Regions from separate parts of the Streptomyces sp. NPDC048650 genome, predicted to be linked through region 1. Evidence: riboswitches for the same ligand, from Rfam matches in the RefSeq annotation. Region 1 holds a riboswitch; each other region holds the start of a gene.
The links. A riboswitch is a leader RNA that binds a small molecule or an ion and turns the genes downstream of it on or off. The one in region 1 is predicted to bind cyclic di-AMP.
Positions count from the first base shown of each region.

Region 2: linked by a shared signal. The riboswitch ahead of ACGFML_RS33005 (transglycosylase family protein) and the one ahead of ACGFML_RS33630 (M23 family metallopeptidase) in region 1 are both predicted to bind cyclic di-AMP.
Region 3: linked by a shared signal. The riboswitch ahead of ACGFML_RS01390 (NlpC/P60 family protein) and the one ahead of ACGFML_RS33630 (M23 family metallopeptidase) in region 1 are both predicted to bind cyclic di-AMP.
Region 4: linked by a shared signal. The riboswitch ahead of ACGFML_RS12590 (C40 family peptidase) and the one ahead of ACGFML_RS33630 (M23 family metallopeptidase) in region 1 are both predicted to bind cyclic di-AMP.

Region 1 is NZ_JBICVM010000018.1:17,776-21,746, forward strand. Features, by position in the region: gene ACGFML_RS33625 (GntR family transcriptional regulator) at 400-1,089, opposite strand; gene ACGFML_RS33630 (M23 family metallopeptidase) at 1,293-2,093, opposite strand; cyclic di-AMP (ydaO/yuaA leader) riboswitch at 2,106-2,262, opposite strand; gene ACGFML_RS33635 (M16 family metallopeptidase) at 2,492-3,859, opposite strand; gene ACGFML_RS33640 (M16 family metallopeptidase) at 3,898-3,971, opposite strand, start outside.
Region 2 is NZ_JBICVM010000017.1:18,144-22,114, reverse strand. Features, by position in the region: gene eno (phosphopyruvate hydratase) at 1-1,102, opposite strand, end outside; gene ACGFML_RS33005 (transglycosylase family protein) at 1,412-2,053, opposite strand; cyclic di-AMP (ydaO/yuaA leader) riboswitch at 2,060-2,271, opposite strand; gene ACGFML_RS33000 (transglycosylase family protein) at 2,483-3,484, opposite strand; gene ACGFML_RS32995 (cytochrome P450) at 3,678-3,971, opposite strand, start outside.
Region 3 is NZ_JBICVM010000001.1:284,430-288,400, reverse strand. Features, by position in the region: gene pcrA (DNA helicase PcrA) at 1-2,309, opposite strand, end outside; cyclic di-AMP (ydaO/yuaA leader) riboswitch at 2,518-2,702, shown strand; gene ACGFML_RS01390 (NlpC/P60 family protein) at 2,710-3,861, shown strand.
Region 4 is NZ_JBICVM010000004.1:35,910-39,880, forward strand. Features, by position in the region: gene ACGFML_RS12580 (ATP-dependent Clp protease proteolytic subunit) at 1-501, shown strand, start outside; gene ACGFML_RS12585 (hypothetical protein) at 508-816, shown strand; cyclic di-AMP (ydaO/yuaA leader) riboswitch at 1,126-1,317, shown strand; gene ACGFML_RS12590 (C40 family peptidase) at 1,321-1,794, shown strand; gene ACGFML_RS12595 (LysE family translocator) at 1,950-2,624, opposite strand; gene ACGFML_RS12600 (LysR family transcriptional regulator) at 2,795-3,700, shown strand; gene ACGFML_RS12605 (ATP-binding cassette domain-containing protein) at 3,882-3,971, opposite strand, start outside.

The DNA.
Region 1 (3,971 bases):
GAGCCGTTCCACTGGCTGCCCGACCGGGGTGCTCTGGTGAGGTGCTCTGCCGGCGCGCGGTCCGCTTCGGCGGCAGTCCCTTTCGGTGGCGGGCCGCCGCGCAACGTCACGCCGAAGGGCGGTTCGCCGGCCGGCGCCCGAGCGCGAAGAAATTCGGCGGGCCGGATTCGATGCGGCGTGTTCGGTGCCGGAACACCGTCCGGCCGATACGTCACCGGGCCGCTCGCATTCTGCGCACGGCACGCCGGAATAGCGAATGGCGAATAGCGAATGGCGAATTACCCGCCGCAGCCTTCACTGGGCTTCAGTAGCCTTCATACGAGGGAAAGCAAATCCCGGAAAACGGTCGATGGTGCGCGCCCTCTCGCATTCCGCACCCCTTTGTATACAGGCCGCATGTTAAGTGCGGGCACGCGCCGTGTTGACGGACCGTTTCGCATCCCTCACCGCGTCCGCGGACGGGCGGCGCAGCCGGTACACCGGGAGCGAGCGCTCGATGTGAGTCGCCATCAGGGCGCGGGCCCGTTCCGCGTCGCCGCGGGCGACCGCGTCCAGGACCGCGCCGTGTTCGTCCCACGAGTCGGCGGTCCGCGCCGGCGGCTCCACCGCGTACACCCACTCGATCTTGCGCCGTAGCTGGGTGAGCGGCGCCGTCAGGCTGGGGCTGCCGGCCGCCTGGGCGAGCGTCTCGTGGAACCAGGCGTCGAGTTGGCGCACATCTGCCGGTAGGCCGTGGCGGGCCCGGTCGCGGCCGAGCCGTACGAGACCGCGCAGCACCTTCAGATGGGCGGGGCTGCGGCGGGCGGCGGCGCGGGCGGCGCCGAGCGGCTCCAACAGCGCGCGGATGTCCAGGAGATCGGCCGCCTCCTGCTCGGTGGGCTCGGCCACGCAGGCGCCCGCGTGATGGCGGGTGGTGACGAAGCCCTCGGACTCCAGGGTGCGCAACGCCTCCCGGATCGGAACTCTGGAGACGCCGTAGCGGGCGGCGAGAATTTCCTCGACCAGCCGGCTCCCCGGTGCCAGCGCACCGGAGACGATGTCGTCGCGAATCGCCGTGCACACCGCATGCGCGGAAAGATGGCCTCGCATCGTCCGTGCCTCCGCCGTAATTCCCGGGAAACGCCGCCGATCGGCGGGTTTTCCGTGACTCTATTCGACCGGGCCGGGTTTTCCGACAGCCTCCGGAAATTCATGGATATTTTTTGGCCACGAGCGGGAGGGTCGTCGTATCTCGCGCTCGGTATGCGAAAAGCCCCGGCCGTGGGCCGGGGCTTCGCGGTGCGCGCGGGACGTCAGACGCTGACGCCGTGCGAGCGCAGGTAGGCGATCGGGTCGATGTCCGACCCGTAGTCGGGGCCGGTGCGGGCCTCGAAGTGGACATGCGGGCCGGTGACGTTGCCGGTGGCGCCGGAGAGACCTATCTGCCGGCCCGGGGTGACGCTCTCACCGACCGAGACACCGATGGACGACAGGTGGCCGTACTGGGTGTACGTCCCGTCATGCATCTTGATCACTATGTTGTTGCCGTACGAGCCGCCCCAACCGGCCTCCACCACGGTGCCCGAGCCGACGGCGTGGACGGAGGTGCCGGTGGCGGCGTGGAAGTCGATGCCGGTGTGGCTGCCGGAGGACCACAGGCCGCTGGAGGCCTTGTAGCCGGTGGAGACGTAGGAGCCGGTGACCGGGGCGACGAAGGCGTTGAGGCGCTTGCGCTCCGCGTCGCGGGCCGCACGCTCCTTGGCCGCGTGTTCCGCCGCGGCCTTCTTCTTGGCCGCCTCGGCGAGCCGCTTGGCCTCGGCCGCGGCCTTCTTCGCCACCGCCTCGGCCCTGGCGTGCGCGGCGGCGGCATCGGCGACCGCCTGCTGCGCGTCGGCCTGGGCCTCGACGCGGCTGGCGAGCTCGTCGCCCATCACGACGGCCTGCTGCAGGCCGGTGTCCTCGGCGTGCGCCTCGCTGGTGGCGGCCAGCGCCGGCGAGGCCACGGAGGCGACGACACCGGTGGCCGCGAGGGTGGCCACGCCTGCGAACTTGCGGGTCGTCCGAGCGGTGCGGCTCGGACGACGATGTTTCCCGGTGGCACGGGTGAACGCCATCTGCTGGCTTGTCCTTTCCTTCCTTCTCGCCTACCGGGTTAGCTGACGGGTTCGGAGCAGGAAGGTCTCCTACGGGCTCCTCCGGAGAGGGGACCGATTCACCCCAGGGGACATGTGGGTCCCCGGCTCCCCTGGCTCGCGCCGTACGGGGACTCGGCGATGGCTGCCCGGTGCCACTGTTGTGGCGGACTTGTGACGAACAGCCGGACCGACGCTAATCGGGACATCTTTCAATCGGCAAACAGAACCGGAGCTTTGTGCCGTACGCCACAGGGGCATCGGGCAACCAGCCGCACCATTCCGGACATACGACGGCTCCCGTGGCGGACATGCACCACGGGAGCCGCTTTGTCGAGATATGGCCGGTTGCTTGGTGACCGGCAGTCAGGCCGCCGGGATCAGCCGGTGACGACCGTCACCTTGCCGATGCCGAGTTCCCTGACCGGCTCGGCGATCTGCGCGGCGTCACCCACCAGGACCGTCACCAGCCGGTCCACGGGGAAGGCGTTGACGGCCGCCGCTGTCGCCTCGACCGTCCCGGTCTCCGCGAGCCGGGCGTACAGCTGCGCCTGGAAGTCGTCGGGGAGATGCTGCTCCACCTGGTCGGCGAGGGTGCCCGCAACGGCCGCCGCGGTCTCGTACTTCAGTGGGGCGACACCGACCAGATTCTGCACGGCGACATCCCGCTCGGCATCGGTCAGCCCCTCCGCCGCGAGCGTGCGCAGCACCTGCCAGAGGTCCTGGAGCGCCGGGCCGGTGGAGGCGGTGTCCACCGAGCCGCTGATGGCGAGCATCGCGGCGCCGCTGCCGTCCGCGGACGAGCGCAGCACCTGCCCGAAGGCCCGCACCCCGTAGGTGTAGCCCTTCTCCTCGCGCAGCACCCGGTCCAGCCGCGAGGTGAGGGTGCCGCCCAGGCAGTACGTGCCGAGCACCTGCGCGGGCCAGACCCGGTCGTGGCGGTCGGCGCCGATACGGCCGATCAGCAGCTGCGTCTGCACCGCTCCGGGACGGTCCACGATCACCACGCGGCCCGCGTCGTCGGCGGTGATCGCCGAGGGCTTCAGCGGCTCGGCGGTGGAGCCCTGCCAGGCGCCGAGGGTGTCGTCGAGCGCCGCCTGGAGGTCGACGCCGGTGAGGTCGCCGACGATCACCGCGGTGGCCGTGGCGGGCCGTACATGGGCGTCGTAGAAGGCGCGTACGGCGGCGGCATCGATGCGCTCGACGGTCTCCTCGGTGCCCTGCCGGGGCCGGGACATCCGGGAGGTGGCCGGGAACAGCTCCTTGGACAGTGACATCGCGGCGCGCCGCGCCGGGTTGGCGAGCTCGTGCGGGATCTCGTCGAGACGGTTGCGCACCAGCCGCTCGACCTCGCTGTCCGGGAAGGCGGGGGCGCGCAGCGCGTCAGCGAGCAGGCCGAGCGCACGGTGCAGCCGGGAGACCGGGACCTCCAGGGAGACCCGCAGGCCGGGGTGGTCGGCGTGCGCGTCCAGGGTGGCGCCGCAGCGCTCCAGCTCGGCGGCGAACTCCTCGGCGTCGTGCTTGTCGGTGCCCTCGGACAGCGCACGCGCCATGATCGTGGCGATGCCGTCCAGGCCCTCGGGCTCGGCCTCCAGCGGGGCGACGAGGTTGATCTCGACGGCGACGACCTGCTGGCCGGGGCGGTGGCTGGTCAGGAGGGTGAGCCCGTTGGGGAGTTGAGAGCGCTCGGGGGCCGGGAACGCCCAGGGCCTGGGCGCGCCGCCCCGGGGCTGGGGGTGGAAGTCCATGGTGGTCACGGCGGAATCTGCGCGGGTGGTGGAGTCGCTCACCGGTCCGCCTCCTCGTCCTCGGTGTCGGCGGCCGGGTCGGCCGGAGCGGTCGGCTCGGTGGGCTCGTACA
Region 2 (3,971 bases), on a different contig from region 1:
TCTCACCGGAGCGGTGCGACATCATGCACTTGAAGCCGTTGCGCTGGGCCAGCTCGACGGCGTCCAGGGTCTCGGTCAGCGAGCCGATCTGGTTGACCTTCACCAGCAGCGCGTTGGCGGAGCCCTCCTCGATGCCGCGGGCGAGGCGCTCGGGGTTGGTGACGAACAGGTCGTCGCCGACGAGCTGGACCTTGGCGCCGAGCTTGTCGGTGATGACCTTCCAGCCGGCCCAGTCGTCCTCGAACAGCGGGTCCTCGATGGAGACCAGCGGGTAGGCCGCCACCAGCTCCTCGTAGTACTCGGTCATCTCGGCGGCCGAGCGGTTCTTGCCCTCGAACTGGTAGACGCCGTCCTTGTAGAACTCGGAGGCGGCGACGTCCAGGGCCAGCGCGATGTCCTGGCCGGGGGCGTAACCGGCCTCCTTGATGGCCTCGAGGATGAGGTCGAGGGCCTCGCGGTTGGAACCCAGGTTCGGGGCGAAGCCGCCCTCGTCGCCGAGGCCGGTGGCCAGGCCCTTGGTCTTCAGGACCTTCTTGAGGGTGTGGTAGACCTCGGCGCCCCAGCGCAGCGCCTCGGAGAAGGACTCCGCGCCGATCGGGGCGATCATGAACTCCTGGATGTCCACGTTGGAGTCGGCGTGCGAGCCGCCGTTCAGGATGTTCATCATCGGGACGGGCAGGACGTGCGCGTTCGGGCCACCGAGGTAGCGGAACAGCGGGAGGTCACTGGCCTCGGACGCGGCGTGCGCGACGGCGAGGGAGACGCCGAGGATGGCGTTGGCGCCGAGCGAGCCCTTGTTGTCGGTGGCGTCCAGGTCGAACATGGCCTGGTCGATCAGCCGCTGCTCGGTCGCGTCGTAGCCGACGAGCTCCGGGCCGATCTGCTCGATGACGGCCAGGACGGCCTTCTCCACGCCCTTGCCCAGGTAGCGGTTCGGGTCACCGTCACGGAGCTCGATGGCCTCGAAGGCGCCGGTCGAGGCACCGGACGGCACGGCGGCACGGCCGGTGCTGCCGTCGTCGAGGCCGACCTCGACCTCGACCGTGGGATTACCTCGCGAGTCGAGAATTTCGCGGGCTACGACGACGTCGATGGACGGCACGTTGTCTCCTTCGTGGGTGTCTGGAGTTCTGCAGCACGAGCCTAACGGCCCCGGGCAGGTCCGCTTGCCGTTGGCCCGCCTCGTGGGACGAAAAGAGGCCCAGATGCCCAGCTCTTGGGGCGTTTACGCACATTGTTCGCGGAACGGAGGAAACTGTCGGACTGTGCTGGTGGGTGGGGTTTCGGTGGCCCGGAACACCGAGAAGCCCCGCCGCGACGCGCTGGGGGGAGTGGCGCGCCGGGCGGGGCTGTCTCAGGAGGTACGGGTCCCGTCGCACGGGCCCGTGGGAGTCCCGGTGAGGGGGACGACTCAGACGCTGAGCTGCTGACCGGGGAGGATCAGGTTCGGGTTGCCGCCGATGGCGGTCTTGTTGTTCGCGTAGACCGTCTTCCAGGTGGTGCCGTGCGCCTTGGCGATCTTGGCGAGGGTGTCACCGGACTTGACGGTGTAGTTGCCGTGGCCCTGCGGCTTCTGCGGGGCCGGCTGGGCCTTCTCGTGCTTCGGCGCCTGCGGGGCCGGCTTCGGCGCGGGGGCCTTCTTGACCTCGGCCTTGGAGGAGGTGTCGAGGTCGGGGGACGGGCCACCGGAGCTCAGGTTGCCGGCACCGGCACAGGACCAGGCACCCGGGCCCTGGATGGCGAGGAGCTTCTCGGCGGCGGATATCTGCTGGGCCTTGGTGGCCAGGTCGGCGCGCGAGGCGTACTGGGTGCCACCGGCGGCGGCCCAGCTGGAGTTCGAGAACTGCAGGCCGCCGTAGTAGCCGTTACCGGTGTTGATCGACCAGTTGCCGCCGGACTCGCACTGGGCGACCTTGTCCCAGGTGGCGACGGACGCGGCGGAAGCGGAGGTGGCACCCATCATCGGGACGGCGACGGCGGCACCGGCCACACCGGCGAGGGTGGCGATGCGGACGGCCTTGGACGGACGACGGTGCTTGCCCTTGTTCAGCATGTTCGTTCGTTTCCTCACCGACGCCTGCGAGGTGAGCTGTCGGGTTCGGGCTGTGAGTGGCCCGGCCGGGTGCGCTGCGCACACCCGGCTTCACCCCAAGCCGGTCGACCCGCTTCCGCGGGCGGGGCCGGCACTTACCTTGGGTCCCCCGCTCCTGCCTTCGGCGCTTGCGCGTCATGTGCCTCCGGACCACCGGCAGGATTCGGCGTGTGATCGGAGGGCCCGCTTTGGCGAGCGGTCCCGACCGTAATCAGTAATCCCCTTGGTGTTCAAACCCCACCATGTGAACCAAGTTGACCGTTTTTGATCACGGCCGGTTCGTGTTTCCGCAGGTGGATCAGGGTGCGGATCCGGGGGGCGGACCGGGACACCACACCCCGGAACGAGACGCTTGTCTCACTTTCGCCAAAAGGGGCAAACCGGCAGTAACTACCCTGCGGAGTGCCCGAGATCGAGCAGCTGACCTGGGTGGATCAGGTCGGCGTCGGCGCCGACCTCCTTCTCGTTGCGGTCGTAGAGCGCGGGCCAGCCGCCGGGCAGGTCGTGGGCCTCGGCGATGCCTGACAGCGTGTCACCGGGGCGGACGGTGTAGTCGCCGGCAGCGTCGGACGGGTCCGTGCGGGGCGCGTCGCCGCCGCGGGAGGCGTGCCGCCCCGAGGGGCGCCCCTCGCCGGCCGCGTCACCCGCGCCCTCGTCGCCCTTGCTTCCCTTGCCGTCCTCGGCGTCCTTGCCGCCCCCGTCCCCCTTGTCCGCCTCGGCGTCACCGCGGTGCTTGCCCTTGGCGTGGTCCTGGGTGGGGGCGCGGTCGGGCGCCGGGTCGGTGGAGTCGTCGGCGGAGCCGCCGTCGCCGTCCGGGCCGGCGGAGTCGGACGGGTCGGCGGAGTCGGACGGGTCGGCGGAGTCCGGTGCGTCGGGGGACGGGGTCGCGTCGCCGGACGGGGAGGGCGTCGCGTCGCCGGACGGGCCGGTGCCGGAGGGGCCGGACGGGCCTCCGGAGTCCGACGGGTCGGGCCGCGGCGTACTCGTGCTGCCCGGGTCGACCTCCGGCGCCCGGCCGTCCTCGGTCAGCCCGGCGTTCACCGCGCAGCTCGGCCAGGCGTCCGGGCCGCGGTCGGCGAGGATCGACTCGGCGACGGCTATCTGCTGGGAACGGCTGGCGAGGTCGGGACGCGAGGCGTAGGAGGAGCCGCCGTACTGGTCCCACATCTCCTGGGTCAGCTGAAGGCCGCCGTAGAAGCCGTTGCCGGAGGCCGAGCTCCACATTCCGCCGCTCTCGCACTGGGCGACCCGGTCCCAGGTCGCGGTGTCGGCGGCGTGTGCGCCGCTCGCGGCGAACAGCGGCAGCGCGAGGCCGGCGCCGGTCACTCCCGCCGTGACGAAGATGGCCGGTGCCTGTCGGGGTCGACGGTGCCGTCCGTTCCCGGAGCGCATGCGGTTGCCTTTCGAGCGGCGGTTGACGTGCTGGAGTTGTCTGCCGGACCGGTGCGGGGAATCGCATCCGTGATCGAACCGGTGTCGGTGCGTCGAAAGGTAGCCGGGGTCACGGGTAGTCACAAGTCGGTGTAGCGGAGATCACGCGTAGGTCACGCAGCTGACATTCCGTCACCATGCGGATCGCCGCTGGTCAGCCTCGCTCCGGCGTGAACTCCACGGGCAGGGACCGCAGTCCGCGCATGATGAGTCCGCCGCGCCAGCGCAAATCGTCAGGTTCCACGGCAAGCCGGATGTCCGGGAGGCGGGTCAGCAGCGTCGCGAGGGCGGTCTGACCCTCCAGCCGGGCGAGCGGTGCGCCCAGGCAGTAGTGGATGCCGTGCCCGTAGCCGAGATGCTGGTTGTCACGCCGGGTGAGGTCGAGGGTGTCCGGCTCGGCGAAGCGTCCGGGGTCGCGGTCCGCGGCGGCGAGCACCACCAGCACCGG
Region 3 (3,971 bases), on a different contig from region 1:
TGGCGGTCCGAGGTGCGGCGCGTCGCGAAGCCGCTCGGGCCCTTGGCGCGCGCCGACGACAGCGTGGACCCGATACCCCCGCCGAGGCCGCCACCGCCGCCGCGCGACGACAGCCCGCCCATCGAGGCGGACGGCGTCGCGGGCCCCCTCCGCTTCCACTCGACGTAGTTTTCCGGGATCTCCTCCAGGAACCGGGAGGGCGGGTTGTACGAGGGCTGGCCCCATGCGCTGCGCATCGTGGAGCGGGTGACGTAGAGCCGCTCGCGGGCGCGCGTGATGCCGACATAGGCGAGTCGGCGCTCCTCCTCCAGCTCCTTGGTCTGGCCCAGGGAGCGCATGTGGGGGAAGACGCCGTCCTCCAGGCCGGTGAGGAAGACGGTCGGGAATTCCAGGCCCTTGGCGGTGTGCAGGGTCATCAGCGTGATGACGCCGGCGCCGTCCTCCTCCTCGTCGGGGATCTGGTCGGAGTCGGCTACCAGCGCGACCTGTTCCAGGAAGTCGGAGAGGGTGCCCGGATTCTCCTCACCGCGGTCCTGCTCGAACTCCAGGGCCACCGAGGCGAGTTCCTGGAGGTTCTCGATCCGGGTCTCGTCCTGGGGGTCGGTGGAGGACTGGAGCTCGGCGAGATAGCCGGTGCGCTCCAGGACGGCTTCCAGCACGGTGGCGGGTCCGGCGCCGGACTCGACGATCGTGCGCAGCTCCTCCATGAGGACGTTGAAGCGTTTGACGGCGTTGGCCGAGCGGGCGGCCATGCCGTACGCCTCGTCGACCCGGCGCAGGGCCTGCGGGAAGGTGATCTTCTCGCGGGAGGAAAGGGCGTCGATCATCGCCTCGGCGCGGTCACCGATGCCGCGCTTGGGGACGTTGAGGATGCGGCGCAGCGGGACGGTGTCCTCGGGGTTGGCGAGGACCCGCAGGTAGGCGAGGACGTCGCGGACCTCCTTGCGCTCGTAGAAGCGCACGCCGCCGACGACCTTGTACGGGAGCCCGACCCGGATGAAGATCTCTTCGAAGACACGGGACTGGGCGTTGGTGCGGTAGAAGACGGCGACGTCGCCGGCCTTGGCGTCGCCCGCGTCCGTCAGCCGGTCGATCTCGTCGGCGACGAACTGCGCCTCGTCGTGCTCGGTGTCCGCGACATAGCCGGTGATCCGGGGGCCGGCGCCGGCGTCCGTCCAGAGGTTCTTGGGGCGGCGGTTCTCGTTGCGCTCGATGACGGCGTTGGCGGCGGAGAGGATCGTCTGGCTGGAGCGGTAGTTCTGCTCCAGGAGGATCGTGGTCGCGTCCGGGTAGTCCTCCTCGAACTGGAGGATGTTGCGGATCGTGGCGCCGCGGAAGGCGTAGATCGACTGGTCGGCGTCGCCGACGACGCACAGCTCGGCGGCGGGCATCTCGGCCGTGCCGGGGCCGACCAGTTCGCGCACGAGGGTGTACTGGGCGTGGTTGGTGTCCTGGTACTCGTCGACGAGGACGTGCCGGAAGCGGCGGCGGTAGTGCTCGGCGACGTCCGGGAACGCCTGGAGGAGGTTGACGGTCGTCATGATGATGTCGTCGAAGTCCAGGGCGTTGGCCTCGCGCAGCCGCGACTGGTACATCGCATACGCCTCGGCCAGCGTCTTCTCGAAACCGTCGGCGGCCGTCCCGGCGAAGGTCTCCTCGTCGATGAGCTCGTTCTTGAGGTTGGAGATCTTGGCGCTGAAGGACTTGGGCGGGAAGCGCTTGGGGTCCAGATCCAGATCGCGGCAGACCAGGGCCATCAGGCGCTTGGAGTCGGCGGCGTCGTAGATCGAGAAGGAGGAGGTGAAGCCGAGCTTCTTGGACTCGCGGCGCAGGATGCGTACGCAGGCGCTGTGGAAGGTGGAGACCCACATGGCGTTGGCGCGCGGGCCGACCAGCTCCTCGACGCGCTCCTTCATCTCGCCGGCGGCCTTGTTGGTGAAGGTGATCGCGAGTATCTGGCCGGGGTGGACGTGCCGCTCGGCCAGCAGGTGGGCGATGCGGTGGGTGAGCACCCGGGTCTTGCCGGAGCCGGCGCCGGCGACGATCAGCAGCGGGCCGCCGGTGTGCACCACGGCGGCCCGCTGCTCGTCGTTGAGCCCCTCCAGGAGCGCCGCCGGGTCGATGGCCGGGCGGGCGGCGCCGTCGCGGTAGTACGCCTCGCGCGGCGCGGGCGCGTCGAACTTCCCGTCGAAGAGATCGGCGGGGATCTCCTCCGGGGCCGGGCCGTGGTCGTCCTCGGGCGGCGGCGGGGGCTCTTCGCCCTTGGGGCCGAGGTCCGCCAGGAAGCTGTCGTCAAAGAGGCTGCTCATCGCCCACCGAGTCTAGGCCGCCGCACTGACAGCCCGCCCCCACCTCACCCGATCCGATGCCGGACGACCGGCCCGGCAACTGTGAGATCGCTTTCAGGTCACGAAAAGGTTTCGGGCAAATCGAACATCAGCCTTCACAGGAGCCACACGAGTTGGCTACCGTGCCTGCTCGGGCAGCTCGCCTCCCCGTGGACGACAGTGTCCGCACGGGCTGCCCACGCCGAGTCCGGCCCTGCCCTCAGGCACCCGGAGCCGGGGACCCACCAGCACCACCGGGGTGAATCGACCGGTGCGGCCGCCAGCGGCGGACGCACCGACCGTAGGGCAAGCCTTCCGTCAGCGACACCGCCCGAACCCGACAGCTAACCCGGTAGGCGGTCCACGGAAGGAGTCGCCGGCCTTGGCGTCGCATCGCAAGCCGCGCACCCGCGTCCTCACCTCGTCCGGAAGCCGTACGGCGGCCGGGCTCACCACCGCAGCCCTGGCATCGGTCACCCTGCTCTCGCAGTCCGCCGACGCCGCCCCCAGGGCGCCCAGGCCCAGCATCGAAGAGGTCAAGCAGAAGGTCGACGGGCTCTACCGTCAGGCCGAGGTGGCCACCCAGAAGTACAACGCCGCCAAGGAGGGCGCGGACCGCCAGCGTGCCACCGTCAACGGCCTGCTGGACGCCGCCGCCCACCGCGCGGAGAAGATGAACGAGTCCCGGCGCGAGCTGGGCACGTTCGCCTCCGCGCAGTACCGCACCGGCGGCATGAACCCGACGGCGCAGCTGATGCTCGCCCGGGACCCGCAGGACTTCTTCGACCGTACGCACCTGATGGAGCGGCTGACCGGTCGGCAGAAGCAGGCGGTCACCGACTACCAGGACCAACAGGCGGCCGCCGCCCGGCAACGGGCGAAGGCCGCGGAGAGCCTGGACCGGCTCCAGACCTCGCAGGAATCGCTCAAGGAGTCCAAGCGCTCCGTCCAGAACAAGCTGGCCGAGACCCGGCAGCTGCTCTCCCGGCTGACCGCGCAGGAGAAGGAGCGGCTGGCGGCGCTGGAGCGCAAGAAGGAGGCGGCGGCCAAGCGCCGGGCCGAGGAGCTGGCGCGGCAGCAGGCCGAGAAGGAGCGGCAGCAGCACGACGACGACGGCGGCTCGACGGGCGGGCAGACCGGTGGTGGGAAGACCGGTGGCGGGACGGCCGACGACGGCTCGTACGCGACCAAGGCCGACAAGGCGCTTGCCTTCGCCCGCTCGCAGATGGGCAAGCCGTACGTCTGGGGCGCCACCGGCCCGAACTCCTACGACTGCTCGGGACTGACCCGGGCCGCGTGGAAGGCGGCCGGGGTCGATCTGCCGCGCACCACCTGGGATCAGGTCAAGGTCGGCCAGCGGGTGGCGACCGGCGATCTCAAGCCCGGTGACCTGGTGTTCTTCTACGACGACATCAGCCACGTCGGGATGTACATAGGCGACGGCAAGATGATCCACGCACCGCACCCGGGCGCCAACGTCCGGGAGGAGTCGATCTACTACATGCCGATCTACGGGAGCGTCCGCCCGGCGTGACCCGCCCCGGCGTGACCCGCTCCCCCTGAAGGCCACCCCCCACGGCCACCCCCCACACGCCACCGCGCGGTCGTCCCCTCAGGGACGGCCGCGCGGTGAGTCGTCTTTTG
Region 4 (3,971 bases), on a different contig from region 1:
GCCGCCAACGACGTCATGGCGCAGCTCGTCCACCTCGAACACAGCGCTCCCGAGCAGGACATCTCGCTCTACATCAACTCCCCCGGCGGCTCGTTCACCGCAATGACCGCCGTCTACGACACGATGCGGTACGTGTCCTGCGACATCGAGACGGTGTGCCTGGGGCAGGCCGCCTCAGCGGCCGCGGTACTGCTGGCGGCCGGCGCACCCGGCAAGCGGCTCGCGCTGCCCGGCGCCCGGGTGCTGATCCACCAGCCGTCGCTGGCGGAGCCGGTCCAGGGCCAGGCCACCGATCTGCACATCCAGGCGACGGAGCTGCTGCGCACCCGCGACAAGCTGGAGGAGCTGCTGGCGCGGCACACCGGCCGGCCGCGCGAGCAGATCGCCGCGGACATCGAACGCGACAAGATCTTCGACGCCCGCGCCGCCCAGGAGTACGGCCTGATCGACGGCGTCACCCGCAGCCGCAAGCCGTCGTCCGCTCAGCTCGGCACGCGGTGAGCGCGGGTGCTGCCACCGGAGCTGCCGCCGCTGCCCGCACTGACCCGGGCCGAGGGTGAGGTGATCGACCGGTATCTGGAGGCCCTGGACCTGCTGGGCCGGATCAATCCGGCCCGCAGCGGTGACACCTATCGCGGCCTGCGCGCCGCCCAGGCCCTGGTCGGCAAGGCCGCCGAACTGCGCGACGCGCTCGCCCTGATGCACGGCCGCGGCGAGAGCGAACTGCACTCCGCGACGCTCGCCAAGGCGCTGCGCGTCCTGGACGGCGAGCGTCGGGCCGGGCTCGTCGCGGTGCCACCGCCCTCCGGGCCGTGACGCGACACGCGCCGTGACACGACACGCCCTCACCCGAGGAGCCCGTACGGCGTAGCCCGGGGACCTGGTAGAGGCGGGCGACAACTTGCAGAAATCGGCTCCACGCCAGGTGGAACCGATGCCGTCGGCCCTGGTCCCGGCCTCGGCTGCCACCTCACCCCGTCCACAGAATCCGACATTGGTCACCATTTGGAGCAAATGTGACTAATGTCACGCACGGCACTTCTTACGAGATTTCGGGCGCCAGCGGCGTAAGGATCCCTCCACGACAAGACCCCGCCACCTCGACGGGGCGGTCCGGACGGGCGCCTAATCCTGCCGCCGTGCCGGATGTCAGGTCGACGCGGTTGGATCGGCAGGAGCGGAGGACCCGAGCACGACGGGGCCCCGGCCGCCCTCGCGGCCGACGGGCTCCTTGGGGTGAAGCCGTACGCACGGCCGGGCATCTTCGCCTGCCCGAACCCGACAGGTCTTCCTTCGCAGGCGGCTGACGAAGGGTTGCGCATGAGCATGCGCAGGCATCTGCCGAATCTGCTGGCACGCGCCGGCACCGTCTCCGCCCTCACGATGGCCACCATCGGGGCCACGACCGTCGCCCCAGGAGCGGCCCCGGAGGCCGAGGCGGCCGCGGTATCCGCGAAAGCACTGCGGATCGCGGCCTCCAAGCGGGGCTCCCCCTACCAATGGGGGGCACAGGGCCCCCACCGCTTCGACTGTTCGGGGCTGACGCTCTACTCGTTCAAGCATGCGGGCAAGGCACTGCCACGGACCGCGGCCGCGCAGTACAACGACACCAGCCACATCTCCCGCGCGGCGCGCAGAACCGGTGACTTGGTCTTCTTCCACGGCGGCCGCGGCGTCTACCACGTCGGTATCTACGCGGGCCGAGGCCGGATCTGGCACGCGCCCAAGCAGGGCGCGGTGGTGCGGCTGGAGCGGATCTGGAGCGCCGCGGTCTGGTACGGCCGGGTGGGCTGACCTGCGGAGATCATGATCGCCGGCCAGGTGCCGGGCGGCGTGGCCTCATGGGTCGAGGGACCGGTGGTCCTCACCGGACGCTGCCCGGCCCCCGCGGCCCGTGCGGGGGCGCGGACCACGTACCCGAGCGGCGGCGAAGGCGGCTTGCGCGGGCCTCAGCCGAGCACCAGCCCGGCGAGCAGGGCGCCGCCGAGCGCGGTCAGCAGCGTTCCGGTCGTCGCCTCCAGGGCGCGCGCCGCCCGAGGGCGGCGCAGCAGCCCGCCGAGCCGGTCGACGAGCAGGGCGACGGCGGGGAACCACACCGCCGCCAGGCCGACCACGACGGCCGCGAGCAGCAAGGTGCGCGGCAGCGCCGGTTCGCCCGCGGGGACGAACTGCGGGAGCAGGCTGAGGAAGAGCACGGGTGCCTTGGGGTTGAGCACGTTGGTGAGAAAGCCCTGGCGCAGGCACTTTCCGGTGCCGGGGCCGGCCGTCGGGTACGGGCCCGCGGCGCCGTCCGGGGCATCGTCCGGGGTGCCGTCCGACGACGGTGCGACAGCGGCCGGGCGGCGGGCGAGGGCGACCAGCGCGCGGATGCCCAGGGACAGCAGATAGGCGCCGCCCAGGAGTTGGATGGTCTCCAGCAGCGCCGGCACGGCGACCAGAACCGCCGCGAGCCCGGCCGCCGCCAGCGCGGTGTGCACCAGCAGCCCACCCGCGACCCCGAAGGCGGTGGCCACCCCCGCTCGGCGGGTAGCGAGTGCGTTGCGCACCACGATCGCGAAATCCGCGCCCGGCATGGTCACCATGCCCGCGGCCACTCCGGTGAAGGCCATCAGCTGTCCGTCCATGAGAGCAGCATCGCCGACCGGAGCCTTTAATAGGTATGAGGAATCTTCTCGGTCTGCCTGAAGAGATTCTTAAGGCTGGGCTGGTGGGACGATCGAGGCAGGCGCCCGACGGCCGGGAGCGGTAAGGCGGCTCCCACCGCCCGGCGGCGCCCAGGACTACGGAGGTGCTGGTGTACGACCCCACCCGGCTGGCCGCCCTGGTGGCGGTGGCGGAGGCCGGTTCGATCACCCGGGCCGCCGAGCGGCTCGGCTACACCGCGCCCGCGCTCTCCCAACAGCTCGCCAAGCTGGAGCGGGAGGCGGGCGCGGCGCTGCTGGTGCGCCATCACCGTGGCGCCCGGCTGACGGCGGCCGGTGAGCTGCTGCTCGTACGGGCACGGCGGGTGCTGGACGAGCTGGATCTGGCGCGGCACGAGCTGGCCCAGCTGACGGGGCTGTCGGGCGGCCGGCTGCGGGTGGGCACGTTCGAGACGGCCGGTACGCATCTGCTGCCGCCCGCGCTCAGCGCGTTCCGGCGGGCCCACCCGGACGTGGAGCTGAGCGTGACGGAGTTCGTCCCTCCGCAGGAGATGACGGCGGTGGCGCTCGGCGAGGTGGATCTGGCGCTGACGCACGAGTACACGCCGGGCGAGGCGGTGCCGGTGCCGGACGGGGTGCGGTTGGAGCCGCTGCTGGCCGAGGAACTGGTACTGGTCACGGCCCCGGGGCATGCGCTGTCGGCCGGCGCCGGACGGCTGCCGCTGGCCGAGCTGGCCGGTCAGCCGCTGGTCAGCATGGCACCCACCAATCCCAACCGGCGGGCGGTGGAGGCGACCCTGGCGGCCGCGGGGGCGAGTGTGGCGGTGCGGTGCGAGTCCCCGGGCTACGCGGTGGTGTGCGCGCTGGTGAGCGCGGGGCTGGGGGTGGCGGTGGTGCCGGAGATGATGGCGGCGGGTTCGGTGACCCCGTTGGGGGTCCGGCGCCTGGACCCGCCGGAACTGCACCGGCGGATCTCGTTGGCCTGCCGGTCCGGGGACGCCACGCCTGCGGCGGAGACGCTGCGGGCCCTGCTGCAGGGCGCGTTCACCCGCAGGTGAGAGGTGCCGGGCCGTTCACCGGCGCCGGGCCGGGGCATCGCGGTGAGAGATGCCGGGGCCGTTCAGCGGGCGCCGGGCCAGGGCATCGCGATGCCGACGGTTCCTCTCCCCCGGTCGGCCCGGCGAGGACGGGGACGCCCTCGCCGGACGATGGACGTGCCGGGCCGGTCGCGCGGCCGGGTCAGCTGCCGACGTAGGCCGCGAGGTGCTCGCCGGTGAGGGTGGCGCGAGCGGCGACGAGGTCGGCGGGGGTGCCCTCGAAGACGATCTT